3 regions of the Streptomyces sp. C1-1 genome follow, and region 1 is predicted to be linked to each of the others. Evidence: riboswitches for the same ligand, from Rfam matches in the RefSeq annotation. Region 1 holds a riboswitch; each other region holds the start of a gene.
What was found. Region 1 has a riboswitch for cobalamin ahead of ACQF4J_RS22860 (HoxN/HupN/NixA family nickel/cobalt transporter). Riboswitches for the same ligand answer to the same signal wherever they lie in the genome.

Region 1 (6,331 bases):
AGGATCTTTGCGGAGTCGGCCGCGGCCGGTCCCGCCACGCCGACGGCGAGCGCCGCCGAGCCGAAGAGGACCGCGAGCGCCGTCGCGGTCGAGATGCTGCGCATGCGCACAGTACTGATACCCCCACGAGAGAACCCGGTGTCGCACCGGGTGGTCGAAAGCGCCGCGCGGCACCCGGGCACGACCGCTCGATGGCGGTGGCGCACGGGGCGCGGCTGCTGTCAGCAGCGTATGTCATGCCTGTGACAGTCGTGGAGGGAGTTTCAGGTGAGGGGGAGGTTTCGTGCGGGTGGCGCTCAGCCCTCGCCGTCCTCGTCACGCCGCAGCACCGTCACCCGGCGGAAGTTGCACACGGTTTCCGGCAGGCGGTCCGCGCCAGGCGCCGCGCCCTGCCCGTCGTGGGCCTTGAGGGCGACGCTGACCAGGCTGAGCAGCAGGTCCACGTCGGCGTCGCAGTCGAGGTGGACGGTGACCCAGCGCGAACCCGGCACCAGACGGATCGCGGACGACTCCGCGAAGTCGTGGTGCAGCCGCTGGATCGCACGGGCCGTGAGATGGAGGTCCACGTCCCGTCCGGAGTGGAAGTGCACGATCTCGTCCCGCGCCGAACGCAACGCCCGGCCCGTTCCGCAGCCGGCCTCGCACGGGGTGAGGTCGGGCCATGCCGCGAGTCGGTCCATGGCCTTCTGAGCCGGTGTCATGTGCTCATGGTGAGGTGCTCACCGCGGCGACACCAGGCATTGCGGCAACCGTAACCCTCAAGAGACGTGGCCTCGCCAATCACGTCGTTTGGGTGATAATCGGTACATGAGTACCGCGACGTTCGAAATTGCGGCCACGTCAGGTGACGTACTCAACGTGATCGCCGCCTTCGTCGGTGGCCTGGTCATCGCCGGTGCCCTGATCTGGGCCTTCTGGTTCGGCATGCGGGTGAGCGACCGCGAGCTGCCGCGGCCCGCACCGGGCGAGCAGCCCCACCTTCCCGCGGGCGGAGCCGTCCACGAGATGAGCGAGGTACGCGAACCGGACGAGGTCCCGCACGCGGAGGACGGCGAGCGCATGATGCCGTACGAGCTGCACCACGCGGGGACCCGGACCGGAAAGGATCAGCACCGCCGGCGCTGGATGCCCGGCTCCAGCGGCTCCTTCGGCAGCGGCGGTCTGGGACACAGGTAGCGCCCCGGCCGCTCGGGCGGTTGCGCGCTCAGGCCATCCAGAAGAAGACCGCCGTCATCCGCTTCTCCTCCAGCGTCCTGCCGGTGTAACCGGTGGCGCTGTGCACGAGGTTGGCGTTGTAGAGGAGCAGCCGGTTGTACCGGTGCGGGACGCGTACGTCCTCCTCGAAGTGGTCGGCCGGCACGTACCGGGTGCCGAGGGCCTCGACGAGGTTGTTGTGCGGGGCCTGGACGATGTTGCCGCCGAGCCGGCCGCCGGGCAGGGACTGACGGTAGAAGGCGGTGCCGCAGTCCTTGCCGACGCCCGGGTTGAGGTACAGCACGGCCGCGTACCGGCACAGCGCCCGCGAGTCGGTGTGCGGACGCGGCTCGCTCTCGCCCTCGCCGACGACCTGGACGCAGTTGTGGTTGAGGGTTCCGCCCCCGGGCGCCTTCTGCACCCACAGCTCCTTCGCCCCGGTCGCCTGCCGCACCAGGCGCTCCACCCGGGCGAGTTCCGCGGGTTCGAGCCCCGGCATGGTGCGCAGACCGGGCCAGGTCTCCGAGGTGTAGGGGTAGCCCCGGACCCAGTCGTCCTTCGCCAGACAGCGCGCGCGTACGGCGTCCACATCGGGCAGCACGTCGTCGAGGACCCAGTAGTCGCGGCCCTTGGTGGGCTTGCGGTACGGCAGGACGGGAAGGGCCGCGGGGACCCGGGGCGCGGGCTGTGGGGGCATGGGCCGAATCTAGGTCGGGGGCGCGTCTCGACTCTCCCGAGAAGTGGTCAACATTCCGTCAACGCATGTCATGAGCACCACCGCATGATCCGGCTCACACCCGTGGGATTTTACCGAATCAAAAGGTTCCGATCGCCGGTGCCGTCCGTACTCACCTCCGTCCGACCCCCGCCGCACGAAGGCGGGACACCCGATTGGGCAGGAGGCACGGTGCGCTTTTCGCGGAACGCGACGGGAACTCTCTTCGTGGGCGGTGCCCTGAGTCTGACCCTCGTCGCACTCGCCTATCCCTCGATGCTCGGGGTGAACACCGTGTCCAGTTCGGGGACGAGAGTCATCGCGCAGACCCAGTGGGGCCCACTGACCGAGGCGGACCGGGACTTCGTGGTCAAGGTGCGCGCCGCCGGCCTGTGGGAGTACCCCGTCGGCCAACTGGGCCTGCAGAAGGGGCAGAGCGCGGCAGTCAAGACCGCCAGCAAGCACCTCATCGACGGTCACGCGGCGCTGGACGCCAGCTGCCGCAAGATCAGCACGATGCTGAACATCACGATCCCCAACGTGGCGAGCCCCCAGCAGGTGGGGTTCGTCAACACGCTCAAGGCGGACAGCGGCAAGCAGTTCGACACCGACTTCGCCAACATCCTTCGCGTGACGCACGGTTCGATCTTCAACACCATCGCGAAGATCCGCTCCACCACCAAGAACACGGTGGTGCGAACCCTGGCCGACCAGGCCAACGCCACGGTGCTGGACCACATCACGGTCATGGAGAACACCGGTCTGGTCAACTTCGACCAGGTGCTCTTCCAAGAGACGACCCCGCCGAAACTGCCCGCCAAGGACCTGACCCCGCCGCCCCCGGTCGCCGGTCAGCCCTCACGCCGCCGGTGGACAGCACCACCCAACCCCCGGTCCTGCCGGGCGAGTCCAGCGCGAACGCCAGCCCCACCCCCACCGTGGGCTGAGCGACGGACAGCGGAAGCCACTCCTCCCGCTTGTGTCGAAATTGTGATGGACGGTTGAACTACCGCTGCGTCACCGCAGGTTGACAGCGTTCGATCACGGGATCCACGATGTGAGCGCACCGAGGCTCATGTGACCAGTGAGCCCGGTGTTTCTCCGACCATCACCCCGGCAGGGCCGGCCGCCGCATGCCCTCACGCTGCCCGCGCGGCCCTCGCCGGGTGCTGCACATGCCGAAGTGGGGATCCCGCCATGTCCATAGCGAGCCGTGTCACCGCGCGCCGACTCCTCGGAACGGGCGCCACGTCGCTCGCCCTCTGCGCCGCCACCGTCGCCGCCGCCTCCGGTGCCTGGGCCCACGGCGGCGCCTCCGGCGGCGACGGCTGGAAGTCGGGCGGCTCCTACCGGCCCGGCACGGGCGCCGGCACCAAGACCGAGACCGACCGCTGCCAGTTCTCCCTCGACGGCACCGACTTCTACGACTCCGTCAAGGTCGACGACCAGAACCTCAAGCCCACCGACGACGGCAAGGTCCACATCAAGGTCCGCACCGCCGGCGACGCCGCCACCTGCACCGCCTCGCTCGCCTCCTACCTCGCCCACGGCGCCACCTTCGCCACCTCGGGCGAGCAGGTCTTCGTCGACTTCGACACGGTGACGGTCAAGCCCGGCCAGACCGACTCCCTGGACATCGCGGTGCCGGACGCGGGCTGCTTCGCGCAGATCGACCTCTACAGGGGCGCCACCAAGTTCGACGGCAAGCAGGGCGCCGACGACGGCTTCGAGCACGGCGACCTGCCGGCCGGCCCGGACCACGCGGTCATCAAGGACAAGCTGATCGCGTCCTGGAACGGCGGCACGAAGGACTGCACGACCACCGAGTCGCAGCCCCCGGCCACGCCCTCCACGACCCCGTCCACCCCGGCCGAGGAGAGCCCCACCCCGACGCCCAGCGCCTCGGAGTCGACGCCGGACACCCCCGTGGCGTCCGCGTCCACCAGCGTCCCGGCGGCCACGCCGAACGGCGGCGGAGGCGACCTCGCCGAGACCGGCGGCGGCAGCGACTCCGCGATGATCGCCGGCGGCGCGGCGGTCCTCCTGGCCGGCGGCGCGGCGATCGTCGTCGCGAGCCGACGCCGGCGCGGCGCCCGCTCCTGAACCACTCCCGAACGACGGACGCCCCGGGGGTCCCCCGCTCCGGGGCGTCCGTCATGCCCGCACGCCGTCAGGTCGCGTCGGCGGCACAGTGCTTGAGCAGCAGCCGTACGTCCTCGTCGACGACCCGGTAGCGCACGACGCGTCCCTCCTTCTCCCCGGCGACCACGCCGGCCGCGCGCAGCAGCCGCAGTGCCTGGGAGACGGCCGGGTCGTTCATGCCGGTCGCGATCGCCAGGTCCGACACGGCCAGCGGCCCCGTGCGATGCAGCGCGAGCAGCAGGGCCAGCCGCTTGGGGTCGGCCAGCAGGGAGAAGCGGTCGGCCCACGTACGCACATGGGCCTCGTCACCGATGGCGGCGATGGCGTCGCACACCCGGTGGCCGTCGATGGTGCGCCGGTCTGCGCGATCGGCCGGGACGAGATGCATGGGGTCATCCTCGCAGTCCCCGATGTGATCTTGAATACCTGCGCAGGTACGCAGCTATGCAGGGATGCGTACGGTCGCCTACGGTGAGCGGGCCGTGGCGTTCGGGAATCCGGTGCGATACCGGAGCGGCCCTCGCCACTGAAATCGGGGAGTCCCCGTCCCGCGTCCCGCAAGGGACAGCCACTGGTCGTCTCACGACGGCTGGGAAGGCAGGGATGACGGACGCACGACCCGTAAGCCAGGAGACCGGCCACGGCAGCTCACGAAAGATCCACGAGGTGCTGGAGCTGATCGCATGACCCTGCCCGAGAGCAAGGACGTCTCCTTCCGCTGGCGGCGCGAGGACACCGTCAAGACCGCCGGACTGGTGGCGGTGATCGCCGCCCTCCACATCGTCGCCTTCGGAATCCTCTTCCTCCTGGTGGTCCCCGGCCACTACGAGGTCGGCTCCAAGGCCTTCGGCATCGGCCTGGGCATCACCGCCTACACGCTGGGCGTGCGGCACGCCTTCGACGCCGACCACATCGCCGCGATCGACAACACCACCCGCAAGCTGATGGCCGACGGCAAGCGGCCGGTGTCGGTCGGGTTCTGGTTCGCGCTGGGGCACTCCAGCGTGGTGATCGTGCTGGCCGTGATGATCGCGGCGGGCACGCAGCTGGCCGACAAGGTGACCAACCAGAACTCCGGCACCCACCAGGTCCTCGGCTTCCTGGGGACCACGGTCGCCGGCACCTTCCTCTATCTCATCGCCGCGCTCAACCTGGTGGCCCTGGTCGGCATCGTGCGCGTCTTCCGGGCGATGCGGGCGGGCACGTACGACGAGAACGAGCTCCAACGCCACCTCGACTCCCGCGGTTTCATGAACCGCTTCCTCGGCCGACTCACCCGGTCCATCAGCCGCCCCGGCCAGATGTACCCGGTGGGCTTCCTGTTCGGGCTGGGCTTCGAGACGGCCACCGAGGTCACCCTCATGGTGATGGCCGGCTCCGGAGCGGCGGCGGGCCTGCCCTGGTACGCGATCCTCTGCCTCCCCCTCCTCTTCACCGCGGGCATGTGCCTGTTCGACACGCTCGACGGCACCTTCATGAACTTCGCCTACCAGTGGGCGTTCTCCAACCCGGTCCGCAAGGTCTTCTACAACCTGACCATCACCGGCCTGTCCATCGTGGTCGCCTTCTTCATCGGCACGATGGAACTCGCGGGCCTGGACGTCGGCAACATCGGCTACGTCATCGTCGGCCTGTTCGTACTCGTATGGGCGGCCGCACTGGCCTACTGGCGCCTGGCGAAGGTGGAGCAGCGCTGGACGGCAAGAGCGGCCGAAGCGGACTAGGACCGCTCGACAGTCGCCAGATACAACTTCACGAACCGCTCCACGTCCACGTCCAACGCCACATCCACCAGAGCCTGTTCACGGGCGCCGTCATGGTGCTCGGCCTCGCCGGGCCGAGGGCGCCGGTCGACGATGGTCTGCCCTCGCGTCGGCCCCGGCGCGAGGGAGACCTCGACGGGGAGGAGCCGCGTGCCGATCCCCGCGGGGTCGACGACGGCGCACACGGCACCCGCGTCCCCCAGCCCACCGGCCTCCTCGGCCTCGGGCGCCTCACCGGGATGGGCCGGCCGATGGGCGAGAAGCTCACCGGCGAGCCGGGTGCCCGCTTCACCGCTGGCACGCAACCGATGCACATCCGCACTGGGCACGACGACCCGGGTGAAGACATCGAGCCCGTACATGGTGATCGGCACCCCGGCGGTCAGCAGCACCGCGGCCGCCTCTGGGTCGTGCCAGACGTTGAACTCGGCGACGGGCGTGGCGTTGCCGGTCGCCACCGCGCCGCCCATGAACACGATCCGCTCGATGTTGCGGGTGACCTCGGGATGGGTCCGCA
Region 2 (6,331 bases), 2.7 Mb from region 1:
CGAGACGGCCGTCGCGTGCACGGCGTGGGTGTGGACGACGGCGCGGGCGTCGGTGGAGCGGTGGATCGCGAGGTGCATGGGCAGTTCGCTGGTCGGGACGAGGGTGCCGAGGACCTGGCGGCCGTCGAGTGCGACGCCGGTGATGTCGTCCGGCGTGAGGCGGTCGTACGGGACTCCGGAGGGGGTGACCAGGACGGTGTCGCCGACCCGCACCGAGACGTTGCCGGAGGTGCCGACGACCAGACCGTCGGCGACGGTGCGGCGGGCCGTCGCGACGAGCGCCTCCCAGGCGCCCGCCTCCTCCGGGAGCGCGGTCCTCCCCCGTCCCCGCGGCACCTCCTGTGCGCTCTCCCGGAGATCCCGTCCGTCACCCTGTTCCCGCCGCTGATCAGCCATGCCGCGATCCTGCCAAAGAGGCCGCCGGGCCGTCCCCGGACGCGGGCACTTTAGGGCGGAAGCCGCCCCTCCGAAAGAGGACATACAGCGACATATCAGCTGGTTGCCATGCTTGGCCGGAGATCAGCGGGCATTCACGGATCTTCCAGTAATCTCCCGGTGTTTTGTCGTGCACGTCGCCATTCCGGGGGAAACATGGCCCGTGATCGCACACCGTCCGGCCGCCGCCGCACCCGCGCGACCGCCCTGCTCGCGGCGGCGCTCACCGTCGCAGGAACCGCGCTCACCCAGTCACCGGCGTCCGCCGCGAGTCCGCCCAGGGGGCACGACGTCTCCTCGCACCAGAAGAACGTCGACTGGCCGAGCGCGAAGGCCAAGGGCGCCCGGTTCGTCTACATCAAGGCGACCGAGTCCACGAACTACGTCAACCCGTACTTCGCCCGGCAGTACGACGGCGCGCGCGCCGCCGGCATCGTCCGGGGGGCGTACCACTTCGCGCTGCCGGACAGGTCCTCGGGCAGGACGCAGGCGGCGTACCTCGTGCGCCACGGCGGCGCCTGGCGGCCGGACGGCTGGACCCTGCCGCCCGCGCTCGACATCGAATACAACCCCTACAGCGCCAGGCACCGGTGCTACGGGCTGAGCAAGGCCGGCATGACCGGCTGGATCCGCTCGTTCAGCGACGAGGTCAGGCGGCTCACCGGCCGCCGCCCGGTGATCTACACGACCGCCCACTGGTGGAACACGTGCACCGGCCGCAGCCGCGCCTTCGCCTCGAACCACGCACTGTGGGTCGCCCGGCACGGCTCGGCGGACGCGGGGGCGCTGCCCGCCGGGTGGTCGTCCTGGACCTTCTGGCAGTACGACAACGCGGGTGCCCTGCCGGGTGACCAGAACCTGTTCAACGGGTCGCGGGCCCAGCTGAGGAAGTTCACCTCGGGGAGCCAGTTCCCGACACCCTGATGCCCATCTCAGTTCATCTTCCGTTCACCCAGGTTATTTACGGTCAACCGTCCGATGACTTCGAACGATTGCCTGGGTAAATGGAAAACTTCTCGCTGATCCTCGCGATTGTGGTGGTAACCGCACTCGCGTTCGATTTCACGAACGGTTTCCACGACACCGCCAACGCGATGGCCACCACCATCTCGACCGGTGCACTCAAGCCCAAGGTCGCGGTGGCCATGTCCGCCGTGCTGAACCTTGTGGGCGCTTTCCTCTCGGTGGAGGTCGCCAACACGATCTCCAAGGGTCTCGTCGACGAGACCGGCATCCGTCCCGAGGTCATCTTCGCCGCCCTGGTCGGCGCGATCCTCTGGAACCTGCTGACGTGGCTGGTGGGCCTGCCCTCCAGTTCCTCGCACGCCCTCATGGGCGGTCTGATCGGCGCCACCGTCGCCTCGGCCGGCTTCGGTGCCGTCCACGGCGACGTGCTCGCGACCAAGGTTCTCCTGCCGGCGCTCGCCGCCCCGATCGTCGCCGGTCTCGCGGCGTTCCTCGCGGCGCGCTTCTCCTACACCCTGGACAAGAAGGCCGAGGGCAAGGCCGCCGCCAAGGGCTACCGCGCCGGGCAGGTCGCCTCGGCCGGCCTGGTCTCCCTGGCGCACGGCACGAACGACGCGCAGAAGACGATGGGCATCATCACCCTCGCCCTGGTCGCCGGCGGCGTCGTCGCCCCCGACTCCGACCCGCCCACCTGGGTCATCCTCTCCGCCGGTCTCGCCATCGCGCTCGGCACCTACATCGGCGGCTGGCGCATCATCCGCACGATGGGCAAGGGCCTGACCGAGCTGCAGCCGCAGCAGGGCTTCGCCGCCCAGACCAGCGCGGCCACGGCGATCCTGGCCTCCTCGCACCTCGGCTTCTCCCTGTCCACCACGCACGTCGTCTCCGGCTCGGTGATGGGCGCGGGCCTGGGCCGCAAGGGCGGTGTGGTGCGCTGGTCGACCGCGACCCGCATGCTGGTCGCCTGGGTCCTCACCCTCCCCGCCGCCGCGCTCGTCGGCGCGGGCGCCGAGTCCGTGACGGACCTCGGGGACTGGGGCACCGCCGTCGTCGCCGTCTTCCTGGTCGCCGCGAGCGCCGCGATCTGGAAGCTCTCGCGCCGCGAGGTCGTCGACGCGTCCAACGTCAACGAGACCGAGGAACCGCCCGGCGTGGTGACCACCGCCATCGCCGCCGTGACCCCGCCGCCCGCGGGCACCGTGAGCGAGGAGCTGACGGCCACCATCTCGGCGCCGGCCACGACCACCACCACGACCGCGGAGCCGGCGGCCCCGCCGGCCGCCGTCTGAGTCCCGAGCATCCGGTAACGAAGGAATCAGCAGCATGAAGATCGACTGGGCAGCTCTGGGCTCCGTCTTCGGCGTCAGCCTCGCGGTCACCGTGGGTCTCGTCGCCCTGTTCACCCTCGGCGTGATGGGCCTGTCCCGCCGCGAACGGGCCGTGGCCGAGGGCAACTCGGCGACGCTCGCGGCGACCGGAGCCTACGTGGCCTTCGCGGGCTGCGCGGCGGCGGTCGCGTACGGAATCTCACTGATCATGAACAAGGCCTGAGCCTCGAACGCACCTGTGATGCCGGGACGGAGATCCGTCCCGGCATCACGCGTTCCGGTGACCCCGGCGACCCCCTGCGTGTGGGCCTCAGCACACTCCCGCGCCGCAGGTCAACGGCAAGTTGACTGCCGTTCGGGGGCGTGGTGGACTGCCGGGGCCATGTACGGCGGCAAGGGAGGAAGCCGGTGTGATTCCGGCGCGGTCCCGCCACTGTCACCGGGGTAGGTAGCCCCGGGAGCCAGGAACTCCCACCGCCGGTCTCGTCGAACCAGGGCGCGGACACCCTGAGTGAGGACATATCGCCATGCGCGGCTGCCTGTTGAGGTTCACCACCCCGGCCCTGCCCGACCCCTCGGCGGGCTGAGCCGGTGCGGGCCGATCGCGTCTTCGCGTACGGCGCCGCCGCCGGACTCCTCGGTGACCAGCTCCTCGGTGATCCCCGCCGCGGGCATCCGGTCGCCGTGTTCGGGCGTGCCGCCGGCGCCGTCGAGAGAGTTCTGTGGCGCGACCACCGCGGGTGGGGCGCGCTGCACACCGCCGTGTGCGTGGGCGGTGCCGTGGCCCTCGGTGCCGCGGCACAGTCGCTCGTCCGTCCCTCCCGTGCCGCCTCCGTCGCACTGACGGCCGCCGCCACCTGGGCCGTGGTCGGCGGTACTTCGCTCGCACGGGAGGCCCGCACCGTCGGGCGGGCGCTGGAGGCGGGGGACGTCGAGGCCGCCCGGGCGCGGCTGCCGCATCTGTGCGGGCGGGATCCGCAGGCGCTGGACGCCGACGGGATCGCGCGGGCCGTGGTGGAGTCGGTCGCCGAGAACACCTCCGACGCGGTGGTCGGGGCGCTGGTGTGGGGGGCCGTCGGCGGGGTGCCGGGGCTGCTCGGCTTCCGGGCCGTCAACACGCTGGACGCCATGGTCGGGCACAGGTCGGCCCGGTACCGGCGCTACGGGTGGGCCTCGGCGCGGCTGGACGACGTGGCCGGCTGGCCGGGGGCCAGGCTGACGGCCGGGCTCGCGACGGTCGCCGGGGGCGATCCGGCGGGGGCGGTACGGGCCTGGCGCGCCGACGCCGGCCGGCACCCGAGCCCCAACGCCGGGCCCGTGGAGGCCTCGTTCGCGGGCGCGCTCGGGGTGCGCCTGGGCGGGACCTTGTCGTACGGAGGGCGGGTCGAGCACCGGCCCGTGCTGAACAGGGAGGGGCGGCCTGTGCGGGTCGGGGACATCGAGCGGGCGGTGCGGCTGTCACGGCGCGTGGGGTTGCTCGCGCTGGGCGTGAGCGCCGGCGCGCGCGCCCTGCTGAAGGGGCGTTCGTCATGAGCGGCGGAGGACTGCTCGTCGCCGGGACCACCTCCGACGCGGGCAAGAGCGTCGTCACCGCGGGGATCTGCCGCTGGCTGGTGCGACAGGGCGTCAAGGTCGCGCCGTTCAAGGCGCAGAACATGTCCCTCAACTCGTTCGTGACGCGCGAGGGCGCCGAGATCGGGCGGGCGCAGGCCATGCAGGCCCAGGCGTGCCGGATCGAGCCGACCGCGCAGATGAACCCCGTGCTGCTGAAGCCGGGAGGCGAGCAGAGCAGTCAGGTCGTGCTGTTGGGCCGGCCGGTGGGCGAGTTGAGCGCGCGGGGCTATCACGGCGGCCGGCAGCAGAAGCTGCTGGGGACCGTTCTCGACTGTCTCGCCGAACTGCGGGGCACGTATGACGCGGTGATCTGCGAGGGGGCGGGCAGTCCGGCCGAGATCAACCTCAGGCGCACGGACATCGTGAACATGGGCATCGCCCGCAACGCCGGGCTGCCCGTGCTCGTGGTCGGGGACATCGACCGCGGGGGCGTCTTCGCCTCCTTCTTCGGGACCGTCGCGCTCCTCTCCCCCGAGGACCAGGCGCTCGTCGCCGGGTTCCTGGTCAACAAGTTCCGCGGGGACGTCGGCCTGCTGGAGCCGGGACTGGACATGCTGCACGGGCTCACCGGGCGGCGCACGTACGGCGTCCTGCCCTTCCGACACGGCCTCGGCATCGACGAGGAGGACGGGCTCCGGGTCTCCCTGCGCGGAACCGTGCGGGAGTCGAACACCGCCCCGCCGGTGGGCGAGGACGTCCTGCGGGTCGCGGTCTGCGCGGTCCCGCTGATGTCCAACTTCACGGACGTCGACGCGCTGGCCGCCGAACCGGGGGTCGTCGTGCGGTTCGTGGACCGGCCCGAGGAGCTGGCGGACGCGGACCTGGTCGTGATCCCGGGGACCCGCGGGACCGTACGGGCCCTGGAGTGGCTGCGCGAGCGGGGACTCGCCGACGCGCTGCGCCGCAGGGCCGCCGAACAGCGCCCGATCCTCGGTGTCTGCGGCGGCTTCCAGATCCTCGGCGAGCACATCGAGGACGAGGTGGAGAGCCGGCGCGGGCACGTGGAGGGCCTCGGTGTCCTGCCCGTGCGGGTGCGGTTCGCCCGCGAGAAGACCCTCACCCGGCCGGTGGGCGAGGCCCTCGGCGAGCGGGTCGAGGGGTACGAGATCCATCACGGGGTCGCCTCCGTCGAAGGCGGGGAGACCTTCCTGGACGGCTGCCGGGTCGGCCAGACCTGGGGCACGCACTGGCACGGTTCGCTGGAGTCGGACGGTTTCCGGCGCGCCTTTCTGCGCGAGGTGGCGGCCGCCGCGGGCCGCCGTTTCGTGCCGGCGGGCGACACCTCGTTCGCCGCGCTGCGCGAGGAGCAGCTCGACCGGCTCGGCGACCTGATCGAACAGCACGCGGACACGGACGCGCTGTGGCGGCTCATCGAGTCGGGCGCGCCGCAAGGACTGCCTTTCATTCCACCGGGAGCGCCCGCATGAGCACTGTGTTGTTGTTGTCGACCGCCGACACGGACCTGTTGGCGGCGCGGGCCGCGACCGGCGCCGACTACCGGATCGGCAACCCGATGCGGGTGGACGTGCCGGAGGAACTGCCCGCACTCCTCGACGGCGCCGACCTCGCCGTCGTACGGCTGCTCGGCGGCAAACGGGCGTGGGAGGACGGGCTGGCCGCGCTGAAGGCGTCCGGCGTTCCGACCGTGCTGCTCGGCGGAGAGGCCGTGCCGGACGCGGAGCTGATGGCCGAGTCGTCCGTGCCTGCGGGTGTGGTCGCCGAGGCGCTGAAGTACCTCGTCGAGGGCGGCCCCGCCAACCTGACCGAGCTGGCGCGGTTCCTGTCCGACACCGTGCTGCTGACGGGCGAGGGCTTCGTCGAGCCGCAGAAGATGCCGGGGTACGGGGTCCACGGCTCGTACGAAAGGGCTGACGGCCGCCCGACCGTGGGCGTGCTGTTCTACCGGGCCCATGAACTCAGCGGCAACACCGCCTTCGTGGACACCCTGTGCCAGGCGATCGAGGCGCGCGGCGCCAACGCCCTTCCCG
Region 3 (6,331 bases), 1.2 Mb from region 1:
CTGCTGGACGGGGACGGCGCTCTGGGCCCGGGCCGCCCGCGCGATGCGGGTCGCCGGGCGGGAGCGCAGGTAGTACGTCGTCTTCAGGCCCTTCTTCCAGGCGTACGCGTACATCGACGAGAGCTTGCCGATGGTCGGCGTCTCCAGGAAGAGGTTCAGGGACTGCGACTGGTCCAGGTAGGGGGTGCGGGCCGCCGCCATGTCGATCAGGCCGCGCTGCGGGATCTCCCAGGCGGTGCGGTACAACGCCCTCACCTCCTCCGGGATCCAGGCGAAGTCCTGCACCGAGCCGTTCGCCTCGCGCAGCGCCTCGCGGGTCCGGGCGTCCCAGACACCGAGCCCCTTCAGGTCCCGCACCAGATAGGAGTTGACCTGGAGGAACTCGCCGGAGAGCGTCTCGCGCTTGAACAGGTTCGACACCTGCGGCTCGATGCACTCGTAGACACCGGCGATCGAGGCGATGGTGGCCGTCGGGGCGATCGCGAGGAGCAGGGCGTTGCGCAGGCCGACGGCGGCGACGCGCTCGCGCAGGGCCGCCCAGCGCTCGGGCCAGGCCCGCTCCACGTCGTAGTGGTCGGGGTGCAGGACACCGCGGGCCGTGCGGGTCTTCTCCCAGGCCGGCAGCGGTCCGCTCCGCTCGGCGAGGTCGGCGGACGCCTCGTACGCGGCGAGCATGATCCGTTCGGCGATCCGGGTCGACAGCCGCCCGGCCTCGGCCGAGTCGAAGGGCAGGCGCAGCTGGAAGAAGACGTCCTGCAGACCCATCGCGCCCAGGCCCACCGGGCGCCAGCGGGCGTTGGAACGGCCCGCCTGCTCGGTCGGGTAGAAGTTGATGTCGACCACGCGGTCCAGGAAGGTGACGGCCGTGCGGACCGTCTCGTCCAGCCGCTCCCAGTCCATGTCGCCGTCGCGGACGAACGCCCCCAGGTTCACCGAACCCAGGTTGCACACCGCCGTCTCCCCGTCGTCCGTGACCTCCAGGATCTCCGTGCAGAGGTTGGAGGAGTGGACGACGTGACCCGGCTCGGCGGTCTGGTTGGCGGTGCGGTTGGCCGCGTCCTTGAAGGTCATCCAGCCGTTGCCGGTCTGCGCGAGGGTGCGCATCATGCGGCCGTAGAGCTCGCGCGCGGGCAGGGTCCTGCGCGCCAGTCCGGCCGCCTCCGCCGCGCGGTACGCCGTGTCGAACTCCTCGCCCCACAGGTCCACCAGCCCGGGCACGTCCGCGGGGGAGAACAGGCTCCACCGCTCGTCGGCGTCGACCCGGCGCATGAACTCGTCCGGGATCCAGTGCGCGAGGTTCAGGTTGTGCGTGCGGCGGGCGTCCTCGCCGGTGTTGTCGCGCAGCTCCAGGAACTCCTCGATGTCGGAGTGCCAGGTCTCCAGGTACACCGCGGCGGCACCCTTGCGCCGGCCGCCCTGGTTCACCGCGGCGACCGAGGCGTCGAGGGTCTTCAGGAACGGGACGATGCCGTTGGAGTGGCCGTTGGTGCCGCGGATCAGCGAACCCCGGCCGCGGATGCGGGAGTAGGCGATGCCGATGCCGCCGGCGTGCTTGGAGAGGCGGGCGACCTGGTGGTAGCGGTCGTAGATGGAGTCCAGCTCGTCCTTGGGGGAGTCGAGGAGGTAGCAGGACGACATCTGGGGGTGGCGGGTGCCGGAGTTGAAGAGGGTGGGGGAGGAGGGGAGGTAGTCGAGACGGCTCATCAGGCCGTAGAGGGCGGCGACTTCGTCCAGGGCGCGACGGCTGTCGTCCTCGGCGAGTCCGGCGGCGACCCTCAGCATGAAGTGCTGGGGCGTCTCGATCACCTTGCGGGTGATCGGGTGCCGCAGCAGGTAGCGGCTGTGCAGGGTGCGCAGGCCGAAGTAGCCGAACCGGTCGTCCGCCCGGCGGTCGATCAGCGCGTCGAGGCGGTCGGCGTGGACGCGTACGAACCGGTCCGTGCGGTCGGCGATGAGGCCCTCGCGGTGCCCGACGGCGACGGACCCGGTGAACGACGTGACCCCCTGCGAGGCGGCCTCGGCGGCGATGCCGATGGTCAGCAGCCGGGCGGCCAGCCTGCTGTAGGCGGGGTCCTCGGAGATGAGGCCCGCCGCCGCCTCGGTGGCGAGCTCGCGCAGTTCCGCCTCGTCGGCGTGCGCCGACCGGCCGCGCAGCGCCGCGGCGGCGACCCGGCCGGGGTCGGCGTCGGGAAGGTCGGCGGTGAGCTCGGTCAGGGTCCGCAGCAGTGCGGTTCCGGGACCGTCGGTCTCCGTCGCCGCTGAAGCCGGATCGGCTGGCGCGATGGTCACGTGGGGCTCTCCCTCGCTCGGCACGGGGCCTTGCGGGCAGGGGGCAGCTCACGAGCGCACGGGGCGTCGCGTCCACCGGCCCATTCCACGAGGCCCGGACGTCATGGCGCCCGGGCCACGGCGGCCGGGCGCACTGTCGGCAGGTCCTCGGACTGACGCCCATACGCGGATGAAAGCGCATGAGTACACCGTTGCGGGACAGTTCCGGATTCACACCGGATTCCCCTGCGGCGACAGCGAGCATGAGCATACATCTTGTGTCGGGTGAGAACAGCACCCCCATATGTTGTGTCGCGGCGACTTCGGAGCGTGTCAGAGCGCCAACTCGTAGGTGAGGAGCGTGAACGTGTCGCCGGGGATCGGATTCCAGTCGCGGCCGGGCGCGCGGAGGAAGCCGAGGCGTTCGTAGATGCGGTGCGCGGCGTGCATCTTCCGCTGGGTGGACAGCACCACGCCGGTGCACTCCGAGGCTCTCGCGCGGTCGACGCAGGCCCGTACGAGGGCCTCGCCGACGCCCCGGCCGCGGGCCGCGCGGTCCACGGCCAGCATGCGTATCTCGGCCTCGCCGGGGCGGGCGAGGTCGGCCATCGGGCCGCCGGCGGGGACGAAGGTGACGCCGCCGAGGAGGCTGCCGTCGCGGACGGCGACCAGGACGTCGGCGGCCGACGCCCGCTTGGCGACGTCGCGCAGCTCCTTCAGGTACCAGTCGCTCTCGCCGAAGGCCAGCAGGCCGTCCTGGACGTAGGCCCCTGCGGTGATCTCGCCGAGGGCACCGAACTCACCGGGTTCCACCGGCCTGATCAGGATGTCCATGGGCCCGAGTCTGCCGCACGGGTACGACAACGGGCCGCCGGATTCTCCGACGGCCCGCAGATCGTGTGCCGCAGCGCCTAGTGCGAGGTCCCCGCCGTGGCCGACGGCAGCTCCACCTGGACGCCCGGGTCGCCCGCGTCCGCCGTGTAGTCCTCCGGCCGGGTCTCGTCGACGCCGTCCGGCGCCTTGAGGGCCTTCAGGGCGAAGGTCAGGACCACCGTGACGACCACGTTGAGCACGAACGCCGTCAGGCCGATGTAGCCCATCTCGCCGATGCCCGGGATCTCCGCGTTGGAGCCGCCGAAGTGCTTCTGCGAAGGGTTGGTCGGCGAGGCGACGCCATAGGCGGCGAGGGTGCCGTAGACCATGCCGACCGCCCAGCCGGCGAGCAGCGCCCAGCGGTGGAACCAGCGGGTGAACAGGCCGCCGACCAGGGACGGGAAGGTCTGCAGGATCCAGATGCCGCCCAGCAGCTGGAAGTTGATGGCGACCGTCTTGTCCATGGTCAGGACGAAGACCAGCGCGCCGACCTTCACCAGCAGGGACACCAGCTTGGAGACCTTGGTCTCCTGTGCGGGCGTCGCGTCCGGCTTGATGAAGTCCTTGTAGATGTTGCGGGTGAACAGGTTCGCGGCCGCGATGGACATGATGGCCGCCGGCACGAGCGCGCCGATGCCGATCGCCGCGAAGGCCACGCCCGCGAACCAGCTCGGGAACATGTCCTCGAAGAGCTGCGGGATCGCCAACTGGCCGTTGGTGACCTTGACTCCGGCCGCGATCGCCATGAAGCCCAGCAGCGCCAGCAGACCGAGCATCAGCGAGTACAGCGGCAGGATCGTGGTGTTGCGGCGGATCACGTTGCGGCTCTTGGAGGAGAGCGTGGCGGTGATCGAGTGCGGATACATGAACAGGGCGAGCGCGGAGCCGAGCGCCAGGGTGGCGTACGTCCAGTGGGTCGCCTCCGCCGGAGCCAGCGCGCCGCGCGGTTTGCCCGTCACCGGGTTGGTCTGGCTGAACGCCTGGCCGGCCTTGGCGAAGATGTCGTCGAACCCGCCCAGCTTGATCGGGATGTAGATGATCGCCACCGCGATGACGATGTAGATCAGCGTGTCCTTCACGAACGCGATCAAGGCGGGGGCCCGCAGACCGGACGAGTAGGTGTACGCGGCCAGCACGCCGAAGGCGATCAGCAGCGGCAGGTCCTTGACGAACCAGTTGGTGTTCTCGCCGCCGCCGACGCCCATCACGTCCAGCACCGCCTGGATGCCGACCAGTTGGAGGGCGATGTACGGCATCGTCGCGAGGATGCCGGTCAGCGCGACGGCCAGCGACAGACCCTTCGAGCCGAACCGCCCGCGCACGAAGTCCGAGGTGGTGACGTACCCGTGGCGGTGCGAGACCGACCACAGGCGGGGCAGGAAGGTGAAGATCAGGGGGTAGACGAGGATCGTGTACGGCACCGCGAAGAATCCGGCCGCGCCCGCCGCGTAGATCGCCGCCGGCACGGCGACGAAGGTGTACGCCGTGTACAGGTCGCCGCCGAGCAGGAACCAGGTGATCCAGGTCCCGAACGACCGGCCGCCCAGGCCCCACTCGTCCAGCGAGTGCTCGGTCTCTGCCCGGCGCCAGCGCGCGGCCAGGAAGCCCATGACCGTGACGGCCACGAAGAAGAAGATGAAGACGCCGAGCGCGACGCCGTTCACACCGTCCTTCACTTCGACGCACCGCCCTTCTGCGAGGCGCGGGCGCGCTGGTCACGCTGCCACAGCTTGTACGCGGTCATGGTCAGCGCGGTGGAGATCAGCACCCACAGCATCTGGTACCAGTAGAAGAACGGGATGCCGATGAACGCCGGGTCCGTCTTGGCGTAGGAACCGACCCACAGCATCGCCACGAAGGGCGCGATCAGGCAGACGGCGATGACCACCCGGACCGGGGTCACCACCGGAGGTCTCACTTCGGGCACTTCGGACATACGGTGGCTCCGTCCCCTCACGATCACCGGCGATCACGATGTAATGCGCAGGCAATCTAGGTCACGCCGTCACGGCAGCGGAAGACCTCGTCCGCATATCGGTATGTCGATTCCGTGAAGGCCCGACATCGGTGTCAACAGCAGCGGAAGCCCTGGCGCGGGTCCTCCTCCTGACGGTCCGTCCGCATGCGCTCGAACTCGCGCCGGGAGGGCACAGCCGCGTCGGGGTGCGTCCTGCGTACGTGCGCCACGTACCGCTCGTACGCCGACTCGTCGGTCAGCTCCCGCACGTACCAGCACACTCCCCTAATCGCCCGGCGCAGCAGTGCCGACGACCGCACGGCGCTCCCCCTCCCTCTCCGCGCGGGTCGGGACCAGGCCCGCCGGCGCGGTGATCCTCGACTCGACGTACGGCGACTCGCTGAGCGTGGACAGCGCGGGCCTGCGGATGTGCCGTACGCACACGCGCAGCGCGTCCGCGATCACGACGACGATCAGCAGGGCGAGCACCGCCGACAGGACGCCGTCCACCGTGGAGTTGACGACCACGGTGTGCATGTCGTCCATGTTCTTGGCGGGCGGGAGCACCTTCCCGGCGTCGATCGCGTCCTGGAAGACGGAACGCTGCTCGAAGAAACCGACCTTGGGGTCGGAGGAGAACACCTTCTGCCAGCTCGCGGTCAGGGTGACCGTGGCGTCCCAGGCGAGCGGGACGGCCGTGATCCACGCCCACCTCAGCCGGCCGGACTTCACCAGCAGCGTGGTGCAGACGGCCAGGGCGACGGCGGCCAGCAACTGGTTGGAGATACCGAAGATCGGGAAGAGCTGGTTGATCCCGCCGAGCGGCTCATGGACGCCGACCCAGAGGAAGTAGCCCCACAGCGCGCACACGACGCCGCTGGTGAGGACCAGCCCGGGCTTCCAACCGATGTTCCTGAACGGCCGTACGACATTGCCCAGCATGTCCTGCAGCATGAACCGGCCCACCCGGGTGCCGGCGTCCAGCGCGGTCAGGATGAACAGTGCCTCGAACATGATCGCGAAGTGGTACCAGAAGGCCCGCAGGCCTCCGCCGGTGACCTTGGAGAAGATCTCCGAGACGCCGACGGCGAGGGTGGGCGCGCCCCCGGTGCGGGAGAGCAGGGACGACTCCTGGACGTTCTTCGCGGCCTGCGCGAGGTCGGCGGGGGAGATGTGGTAGCCCCAACCGCTCACCACCTGCGAGGCGTTCTGCACCGTCGTGCCGATGACGCC

Region 2: it holds a riboswitch for cobalamin, as region 1 does, so the genes downstream of both, ACQF4J_RS34850 (cobalamin biosynthesis protein) here and ACQF4J_RS22860 (HoxN/HupN/NixA family nickel/cobalt transporter) in region 1, are expected to answer to the same signal.
Region 3: it holds a riboswitch for cobalamin, as region 1 does, so the genes downstream of both, ACQF4J_RS17155 (ribonucleoside-diphosphate reductase subunit alpha) here and ACQF4J_RS22860 (HoxN/HupN/NixA family nickel/cobalt transporter) in region 1, are expected to answer to the same signal.

What each region holds. Positions count from the first base shown of each region.
Region 1 covers NZ_CP189826.1:5,001,620-5,007,950, forward strand. Annotated here, with positions in the region: gene ACQF4J_RS22825 (WD40 repeat domain-containing protein) at 1-104, opposite strand, end outside; gene ACQF4J_RS22830 (luciferase family protein) at 297-701, opposite strand; gene ACQF4J_RS22835 (DUF6479 family protein) at 808-1,176, shown strand; gene ACQF4J_RS22840 (DUF6445 family protein) at 1,205-1,891, opposite strand; gene ACQF4J_RS22845 (DUF4142 domain-containing protein) at 2,102-2,914, shown strand; gene ACQF4J_RS22850 (LAETG motif-containing sortase-dependent surface protein) at 3,107-4,012, shown strand; gene ACQF4J_RS22855 (ArsR/SmtB family transcription factor) at 4,080-4,439, opposite strand; cobalamin riboswitch at 4,518-4,707, shown strand; gene ACQF4J_RS22860 (HoxN/HupN/NixA family nickel/cobalt transporter) at 4,735-5,775, shown strand; gene ACQF4J_RS22865 (nucleoside hydrolase) at 5,772-6,331, opposite strand, start outside.
Region 2 covers NZ_CP189826.1:7,673,291-7,679,621, reverse strand. Annotated here, with positions in the region: gene ACQF4J_RS34870 (class II aldolase/adducin family protein) at 1-396, opposite strand, end outside; gene ACQF4J_RS34865 (lysozyme) at 592-1,359, shown strand; gene ACQF4J_RS34860 (inorganic phosphate transporter) at 1,440-2,690, shown strand; gene ACQF4J_RS34855 (hypothetical protein) at 2,725-2,952, shown strand; cobalamin riboswitch at 3,080-3,219, shown strand; gene ACQF4J_RS34850 (cobalamin biosynthesis protein) at 3,321-4,262, shown strand; gene ACQF4J_RS34845 (cobyric acid synthase) at 4,259-5,770, shown strand; gene cobN (cobaltochelatase subunit CobN) at 5,767-6,331, shown strand, end outside.
Region 3 covers NZ_CP189826.1:3,799,266-3,805,596, reverse strand. Annotated here, with positions in the region: gene ACQF4J_RS17155 (ribonucleoside-diphosphate reductase subunit alpha) at 1-2,289, opposite strand, end outside; cobalamin riboswitch at 2,411-2,539, opposite strand; gene ACQF4J_RS17150 (GNAT family N-acetyltransferase) at 2,602-3,102, opposite strand; gene mctP (monocarboxylate uptake permease MctP) at 3,180-4,817, opposite strand; gene ACQF4J_RS17140 (DUF3311 domain-containing protein) at 4,814-5,077, opposite strand; gene ACQF4J_RS17135 (YbdD/YjiX family protein) at 5,212-5,418, opposite strand; gene ACQF4J_RS17130 (carbon starvation CstA family protein) at 5,384-6,331, opposite strand, start outside.